Regions from separate parts of the Bradyrhizobium sp. LCT2 genome, predicted to be linked through region 4. Evidence: predicted binding sites of a transcription regulator. Region 4 holds the regulator's gene; each other region holds the start of a gene.
What was found. The regulator LexA, encoded in region 4, represses DNA repair genes until DNA is damaged. The targets are predictions, from matches to a motif close to TGTTCNNNNTGTGTTCNG.
Positions count from the first base shown of each region.

Region 1: EI171_RS42650 (ribonuclease T2) is a predicted target of LexA. The motif match lies at 1,165-1,182, and genes of this name have one in related genera.
Region 2: recA (recombinase RecA) is a predicted target of LexA. The motif match lies at 1,099-1,116, and genes of this name have one in related genera.
Region 3: EI171_RS05810 (YifB family Mg chelatase-like AAA ATPase) is a predicted target of LexA. The motif match lies at 1,251-1,268, and genes of this name have one in related genera.

Region 1 covers NZ_CP034432.1:9,037,593-9,039,791, forward strand. Annotated here, with positions in the region: gene EI171_RS42635 (DUF3617 family protein) at 1-125, opposite strand, end outside; gene EI171_RS42640 (hypothetical protein) at 170-463, opposite strand; gene EI171_RS42645 (hypothetical protein) at 645-1,109, shown strand; gene EI171_RS42650 (ribonuclease T2) at 1,229-1,933, shown strand; gene EI171_RS42655 (23S rRNA (adenine(2030)-N(6))-methyltransferase RlmJ) at 2,058-2,199, shown strand, end outside.
Region 2 covers NZ_CP034432.1:3,870,968-3,873,166, forward strand. Annotated here, with positions in the region: gene EI171_RS18585 (hypothetical protein) at 379-588, shown strand; gene recA (recombinase RecA) at 1,209-2,199, shown strand, end outside.
Region 3 covers NZ_CP034432.1:1,074,281-1,076,479, forward strand. Annotated here, with positions in the region: gene EI171_RS05810 (YifB family Mg chelatase-like AAA ATPase) at 1-1,193, opposite strand, end outside; gene EI171_RS05815 (PilZ domain-containing protein) at 1,419-1,664, shown strand; gene EI171_RS05820 (tetratricopeptide repeat protein) at 1,743-2,199, shown strand, end outside.
Region 4 covers NZ_CP034432.1:4,889,805-4,892,003, reverse strand. Annotated here, with positions in the region: gene glp (gephyrin-like molybdotransferase Glp) at 1-698, shown strand, start outside; gene lexA (transcriptional repressor LexA) at 874-1,569, shown strand; gene EI171_RS23610 (hypothetical protein) at 1,857-2,063, shown strand.

The DNA.
Region 1 (2,199 bases), 4.1 Mb from region 4:
CCGGTCCTGACCATTTTCAATTCCCACAGGCCGGCCTTGCGCACCGGCAGATCGTCGGCACTGGCGCCGCCTGCCGACACCACAAGGCAAAGGGCCGAGCCGAGCAAAGCAAGTTTGCGCGTCATGTGGGAAGCTCCCGGCTGAGAGATCGCTGCGTTACGAAAACGCCTCAGTACAGCGTGCGGATCGGCTGGTTGGCGGCGCCATAGGGCACCCAGCGGCAGGAGAACGAGATGTAGCCGCCCTCATAGGCCTGCACGCCGAGGAATTTGACGACCTTGCCGTACCGCGCGCAATGATCGACCGCGACCTGCCGCGCATCGACCTGATTGGCCATCGAATAGGCGATGATGCCGCCGGTGTCGTTGCCCTTGAACGGGGGCACAGGAAGGATATCGGCGCGCGCCGACTGGCCCGCCATCATACCCAGGGCAAGAAGGCCCGCGGCCGCAATGATTCGCATTCCCGTTACTCCAATTGGTTGGCGCCAGTTTACGGTGCCGGGACGGAAGTGAAAAGAACTGAAGCCCTGTCGGATGCGACGTTCTGGTCAACTCCTGGCCAAGTGTTGCCGCGCTGCACTTGACCTCACCCGCCCTTCGCGGCACCGTCCGACCTCCGCAGATCATCTGTCTGGATTGCCCATGCGCGCCTCGACCTCCCTGAAATCGCTCCGCTTTGCCGCCGTGCTCGGCCTCATGTTCGGGGCGCTGTCGCTCGGTGAGGCCAGGGCCGCCAATCCGCTGGAGCTGAATTTCTGGCTGAGCGGACCGCGCTATGACGGCAATGTGGCAGATTGCGACAAGGCGCTGCCGACGATCGCCACCCAGTTCTGGGAGAAGGAAAGCGCCTTCTGGAATTCCTCGTTGAAGATCACCGGCTTCTCCGCCGTGCACGAGACCGCGTTCCGACCCTGGCAGTCCGACAATATTCCGCGCCGCTATTGCACCGGCGAGGCCATGCTGAACGACGGCAAGGTGCGCAAGGTGCATTTCTCGATCATCGAGGATGGCGGCTTCGCTGGTTACGGCAATGGTGTCGAATGGTGCGTGGTCGGGCTCGACCGCAACTGGGCCTACAATCCGGCCTGCCGCGCCGCCAAGCAGTAATTCGACAGCCCTGATTCGGACCGGGCCACCGGCCTGACGAGGGCCGCCCGAATTTTGTTCTTGAAATGTTCTCATCGCCTGCTAGGCTCGATTGCACAGTCTAGTTGAGGGGCGTCGCCATGTTTCATTCCAGATTGCATTCGTTCTCCCGCCTGATGATCTCGCTGACCCTGGCCTTGACCTTTGCCGCCGGGCTGGTCTTGCCGGCGGGCGTCGCGACAGCGCAGGACAGGCGGCAGAACGCGCCCGGCGAATTCGATTTCTATGTGCTGTCGCTCTCGTGGTCGCCCTCCTTCTGCGAGGAGGCGGCGGAGCGCGGCGGCCGCTCCCAGATCCAGTGCAGCGGCCGGCCCTATTCCTTCGTGGTGCACGGGCTGTGGCCGCAATATGAGAACGGCTTCCCGGAATATTGCCAGCGGCCGGCGCCGCGGCTGAACCGCAGCATCGTCTCCTCGATGCTCGACCTGATGCCGGCGCCGGGCCTGATCTTCAACGAGTGGGACAAGCACGGCACCTGCTCGGGGCTCGCCGACCGCAGCTATTTCGAGACGATCAGGAAAGCGCGCGCCGCGATCAAGATTCCGGCCGAATATCTCGAATTGTCGCAGGCCAAGACCGTGGCGCCTGCCGACGTCGAGGAGGCCTTCATCAAGGCCAATCCGGGCCTCGGCAGCGCCGCCGTCTCGGTCACCTGCAACCGGACGCGGCTGTCCGAGGTCCGCATCTGCCTCAGCAAGGACCTGCAATTCCGCGCCTGCGAGGAGATGGACCGCCGCGCCTGCCGCCGCGACCAGGTGACGATGCCGCCGATCAGGGGTGGGTAGCTGCTAAATCAGCTCCGTCATTCCGGGGCACGCGAAGCGTGAACTATGGTGCGCAGTTCGGTGCTACGTACCGCCCCGGAATGACGGGAGTTACTTTCATCGCGCGATGTCGTAACTCTCCGCCATGAACTACCGTCACGCCTTTCATGCCGGCAACTTTGCCGATGTCATCAAGCACATCGTGCTGGCGCGCATTCTCACTTATTTGCAGGACAAGCCGGGGGCGTTCCGCGTCATCGACACCCATGCCGGCGCCGGCCTCTACG
Region 2 (2,199 bases), 1.0 Mb from region 4:
GTTCCCCTTGAGTTGGGGCCTTTTGCTGTCCGCAAATAAAAACGCCGCCCGCTCAAATATGGCGCGGGCGGCGGCTTTCCAGCCCCAGGGGGGATGATGCAAAACCCCGGTAATCCTTCGTCTGCACACCCTATGCCAAGGTTCATTGTGCCGGAGCAGGACACCCGCGGAGGGGTATCAGGACCCAATTCGGTTTAATGCCGATCGAACTCCAGAAGGACCCCAACGTCATTCAGCCTGGAACACTGGGAATCAGCGAAGGAGCCGCCGACAAACAGGACTACTGGCCGCCAACTGAGGCGGCCTTTATTTATTTATTTCCAGGGATCTGAGCAAAACCGAACATGCAGGATCGCCGAAGCGGTTCATGCTGAGGTCATGACCGCAAAAGCGAAAAAGCTCACCCATGAAGAGTTCGCCTCTTTGCTCGCGGTCGGTCATGCGGCTGCAAATAGCGCTGCGCCTGCGATCCCTGCCAAACATCGCGCCCGATTGATCGCGCTAGGCTACATGGTCTTTCTTCAGGGCAGGCTGCGAATGACCACGCCGGGACGAATCCGGATCTATGCCGGGCAACTCGATACCTGAGGCGTGCCTTGCGCCTACGCTGGCTTTGGCGGTTGAAGCCCCGGCGATGTGAGCCACTCGCTCATGTGCGAGCCGATCTCGGCTTGGCGGGCTTTGCGCAGGAGGTCCTCTCGTTGAGGACCATGGGGGAGGGCTTTGGCCCGTTCGCGGAGACGTTTCGCTTCTTCGGAAAGTCGCTCCTCAAGAGGGACGGTTTGCGTGAAACGACGGCGCTGCCTCATGACACAACCTCGTCTTGGTCTTTACGGGTCCTAACCGCAGGGTTTGAGTTCTTGCGAGCTTAATATGCAGTCAGCCTGCCTTCTGTTCCAAAGTGAACGTTTCAGGGTGTTCTTCTGGTGGTCAGGGTGTTCTTCTGGCGGAACGCCCCGGCCCTTATACGCTACACCCATAACGAGTTAATCCAATACGCGCATGAACAGGTTGTGTCCGATCAAGAACAAATTAGGACATTTCCGAATTCAGCTTAGGACACTGGGGGTTAAATACGGACAGTACCGAAATCCGCAAAAGAACATATTGCGAACCAGGAACAAATGGGGTACATTGCTTTTATCGCCGGCCCGCCTCGCCAATCGTTTGTCCCCCTAGCGAATCCTCGCCATAAGGAGCACGACCCAATGTCCGCAACTGCCCTGCGTATCGTCGAAGGATCTTCCATGGACAAGAGTAAAGCTCTGGCCGCCGCGCTCTCCCAGATCGAGCGCCAGTTCGGCAAGGGCTCGGTGATGAAGCTCGGCAAGAACGATCGGTCGATGGACGTCGAGGCGGTGTCCTCCGGTTCCCTCGGGCTCGACATTGCGCTCGGCATCGGCGGCCTGCCGAAGGGGCGCGTCGTGGAAATCTACGGGCCGGAATCCTCGGGCAAGACCACGCTGGCGCTGCACACGGTGGCGGAAGCGCAGAAGAAGGGCGGCATCTGTGCCTTCATCGACGCCGAGCACGCGCTCGACCCGGTCTATGCGCGCAAGCTGGGCGTCAACATCGACGAGCTGCTGATTTCGCAGCCGGACACCGGCGAGCAGGCGCTGGAAATCTGCGACACGCTGGTGCGCTCGGGTGCGGTGGACGTTCTGGTGGTCGATTCGGTCGCGGCGCTGGTGCCGAAGGCCGAGCTCGAGGGCGAGATGGGCGATGCGCTGCCGGGACTTCAAGCGCGGTTGATGAGCCAGGCGCTGCGCAAGCTGACGGCCTCCATCAACAAGTCCCACACCATGGTGATCTTCATCAACCAGATCCGCATGAAGATCGGTGTGATGTATGGCTCACCGGAGACCACCACCGGCGGCAACGCGCTGAAGTTCTACGCCTCCGTCCGCCTCGACATCCGCCGCATCGGCGCGATCAAGGAGCGCGACGAAGTGGTCGGCAACACCACGCGCGTCAAGGTGGTGAAGAACAAGCTGGCGCCGCCCTTCAAGCAGGTCGAGTTCGACATCATGTACGGCGAGGGCGTTTCCAAGATGGGCGAGATCCTCGATCTCGGCGTCAAGGCCGGCATCGTCGAAAAGTCCGGCGCCTGGTTCTCCTATGACAGCCAGCGCCTCGGCCAGGGCCGCGAGAACTCGAAAGCGTTCCTGAAGGCCAACCCCGACATCACCGCCAAGATCG
Region 3 (2,199 bases), 3.8 Mb from region 4:
ATCAGGTCGGCCGCGGTCACCGCCGGAACCTCGATGCGCAAATCGATGCGGTCCATCAAGGGCCCCGAGATGCGCGCCTGGTAGTCGCCGGTGCAGCGATCGATGCGGCCGCGCTTGCAGGCATAGCCGGGCTCGAAGGCGTTGCCGCAGCGGCAGGGATTCATCGCCGCGACCAGCATGAAGCGGGCAGGGTAGGTGACGCGATGATTGGCGCGGGACACCGAGACCTCGCCGTTCTCCAGCGGCTGGCGCAGCGAATCCAGCACGCGCGGATCGAACTCCGGCAGCTCGTCGAGGAACAGCACGCCCTGATGCGCGAGCGAGATCTCGCCGGGCTTGGCGCGCATGCCGCCGCCGGTGAGCGCGGCCATGCTGGCGGAATGATGCGGCGAGCGGAACGGGCGCCGCGCGGTCAGCGCGCCGCCCTCGATCTCGCCGGCAACGGAGGCGATCATCGAGACCTCGAGCAGCTCGCCCGGCGACAGCGGCGGCAGGATCGAGGGCAGGCGCGCCGCCAGCATCGACTTGCCGGCGCCGGGTGCGCCGATCATCAGCAGGTGATGTCCGCCGGCGGCCGCGATCTCCAGCGCCCGCTTGGCGCTTTCCTGGCCCTTGATGTCGCGCAGGTCGAGCTTTGAGGCGGCGGCCTCGTGCACTTTCGGCGAGGGCCGCGACAGCACCTGCGTGCCCTTGAAGTGGTTGGCGATCTGGATCAGCGATTGTGCGGCGATGATCTGGATGTCCGGGCTCGCCCAGGCCGCTTCCGAGCCGCAGGCGGCCGGACAGATCAAGCCTTCCTCGCGCACATTGGCGCCGATCGCGGCGGGAAGAACGCCGGCCACAGGCGCGATCGAGCCGTCGAGGCCGAGCTCGCCGAGCACGGTGAAGCCGGTCAGCGCATCCGGCGGAATCGCGCCGATTGCCGCCATCAGCCCGAGTGCGATCGGCAGGTCGTAATGGCTGCCTTCCTTGGGCAGATCGGCGGGGGCCAGATTGACGATGATCCGCCGCGCCGGCAGCGCCAGGCCCGAGGCGATCAGCGCCGAGCGGACCCGCTCGCGCGCCTCGGACACCGCCTTGTCCGGCAGGCCGACGATGGCAAAGGCCGGCAGGCCCGGCGCGACCTGCACCTGCACGTCGACCGCGCGGGCCTCGATCCCTTCAAAGGCGACGGTAGAAACCCGTTGAACCATGCCGAACCAGCCTGCCCTCTCGCACAATCGAGGGTAGCAGAGCCGGCCACCCTCCGCAAGAACAATACGGGAACATATCCGGCGCCGCGCAAGCCCTAACCAATCGTAAACAGGACGCGGACACTACGCGTCGAATGCAAGCTTCTGTCCTCAGCACATCCCAACGAATGTCCGCTACTCCTAGGGCTGCGGGATGGGCCGTGATCTAACAAGTGAACAATCAAAATGCTTGCAAATCGCCGGAGAAGCGAACGTCGGGTGTGCAGCCGGCTCGCCAAGATTCACTTTGGCGCGGGCTCGCTGCCGCGAGATTGCACGATCACCGATATTTCGGACGGGGGCGTGAAAGTGGTGGCGGAATTCCTGGAAGTGCCGCCGCAATTCACCATCATCTTCGCGCCGGACTATTCCCGCCAGTGCCGCCTGCGCTGGCGCATCGGGTGCGAGTTCGGCGCCGAGTTCACCGATTAGACTGCGGGGCTCACGTCCTTAACGGGAATTTAGCGTTAATCGGTAAGCATCCCTGATCAGTCGCCGAGTGATCAGAGTATGTCCAAGCGTTTGTCCCTTGCCTCTCGCCCGGCGAGATATCTGCTGTCCGCGCTTGTGCTCCTTGCCCTCGGCGGCTGTCAGACCACTGGCATCGAGGACATCACCGGCGCGCTCGGCGGCAAGTCGGAAGCCGCGAGCAAGGCAGACGGCAAGCCGGACATGGACGCACTGCGCGAGCGTTATCGCGCCAAGCCCAGCGATCCCAACGTCGCGCTCGACTACGGCAAGGCGCTGCGCGAGAGCGGGCAGAGCGCCCAGGCGGTCGCGGTGCTCGAGCAGGCCGTGCTCGGCCATCCCCGCAACAAGGCGCTGCTCGCCGGCTACGGCCGCGCGCTCGCCGACAACGGCAATTTCCAGCAGGCTTTCGACGTTCTGAGCCGCGCGCATACGCCGGAGGATCCGGACTGGCGCATCCTGTCGGCGCAGGGCGCGGCGCTCGACCAGCTCGGTCGCA
Region 4 (2,199 bases):
GCCGTCCGAAGGTCGCGATCCTCGCCACCGGCGACGAGCTGGTGATGCCGGGCACCACGCCGGGCCCCGGCCAGATCGTCTATTCCAACGGCTATGCCCTGCACGCCCTCGCCCGCCAGGAGGGCGCAGATACCATCGACCTCGGCGTTGCCGCCGATACGCTGGAGGCCACCACAGCCGGCATCCGCCGTGCCCGAGAGAGCGGCGCCGACATCCTGATCACGATCGGCGGCGCCTCGGTCGGCGACCACGATCTGGTCCAGCAGGCGCTGAAGGCCGAAGGCATTGCGATGGCGTTCTGGAAGATCGCGATGCGGCCGGGCAAGCCGATGATGCACGGCCGGCTAGGGGCGATGGGGGTGATCGGCCTGCCCGGCAATCCCGTGTCGTCCTATGTGTGCGGCTTCCTGTTCATGGTGCCGTTGATTCGCGCCCTGTCGGGCCGCGCCGTGATTCACCATCGTCGCGAGCGCGCCGTGCTCGGCCGCGATGTCGGCGCCAATGACCGGCGCGAGGACTATCTTCGTGCGCGCCTGGAGCGGCGCGACGACGGCATGCTTGTCGCCCTTCCCGTCAATCATCAGGATTCCTCGCTGCTTGCGAATCTCGCTGCGGCGCAGGCACTTCTCGTGCGCGCGCCGTTCGCGCCGAAGGCCGAGGCAGGCGCGCCTTGCGAGGTGCTGCGACTGCCCGCCTGAACGCACTGGTCCTGCGCGTTCCGCGAACTTTGTCGCGTTCACGGTAAATTAAGCAGTTGCGGAACACATATCGAACATATAGTGTCCGTTCATGATTTGTTTCGAGCATCTGGCGGCTCGCCGCTGAATTCACCGTCTCGGAATCGAACGACATCAACCGGGGGATTTGGTCGAGATGTTAACGCGCAAACAATACGAGCTTCTGCGATTCATCAGCGAGCGTTTGAAGGAAAGCGGTGTGCCGCCCTCCTTCGACGAGATGAAGGACGCGCTCGACCTGCGCTCGAAGTCGGGCATCCATCGCCTGATCACCGCACTGGAGGAGCGCGGCTTCATCCGGCGCCTGCCCAACCGGGCCCGCGCGATCGAGGTGATCAAGCTGCCCGAGCTGCAGGCCGCCGCTGGCAACCGCCGTGGCTTCACGCCGAGCGTCATCGAGGGCAATCTCGGCAAGGTGCGAGCGAGCTCCAGCGCGGACGAGGGCGAACGCCCCGTCGCGGTGCCGGTGATGGGCCGCATCGCGGCCGGCACGCCGATCGAAGCGTTGCAGACCCGCAGCCACACCATCAGCGTACCGCCCGACATGCTCGGCTCGGGCGAGCACTACGCGCTCGAAGTGCGCGGCGACTCGATGGTCGAAGCCGGCATCCTCGACGGCGACATGGCGCTGATCCAGCGCAATGAGAGCGCCGACACCGGCGACATCGTGGTGGCGCTGATCGACGACGAGGAAGCGACGCTGAAGCGCTTCCGCCGCCGCGGCGCTTCGATCGCGCTCGAGCCCGCCAATGCGGCCTATGAGGTCCGCATCCTGCCGCCCAACCGGGTGAAGATTCAGGGCAAGCTGATCGGCCTGTACCGGAAGTACTGAGCGTGATCCGGACTGGAGGGCCGCGTTAGCGCAAAGTGCGCAGCGGTTTTCCCTCGCGGCAAGCGCAGGACGCGCTTGCGCGGAGATCATGCTCAAGCAATCACCTAAGCGCGGCCCGCCGGTTGGCGACCCGCGTCGTTGACGATTGGAGCGGACGATTGTCCGCTCCGGCTGGATAGTCTTTCTGGTTTTGCTCAGATTATCCGGCCCCTCTCTAGCGCTACATCCTCGCGACGCCGCAGAAAGCCCTCATCGCTTCGTGGCCCTGGAGATCGAGGAGGCAATCAATGCGCAAGATCGTTTTGAGCACCGTCACGGTGGCGCTGATCGCAGCATCCGCGTCGGCATCGCAAGCCTTCGCCGCGCAGTCGCACCATGCCCGCAAGGCAACGCAGACGACGAGCGAGCAATTGCGCAATGCCCGCAACGCCGTCGCGCAGCCGTCGCAACCCGCCTGGCAATATTCGGGCTGGTCGGCACCTGCTGGTCGCTGACGGAGACGCACGCCAAATGCACGGAAGCGGTTTTTGTTCCTGAGGCATTTGAAAAAGATATTGTGATGGCAGCCTGCGGACCCAAGCCGCAGATTTGCCTACAACCAAGAAGACGCTAACATGCTTCCACTCTGAT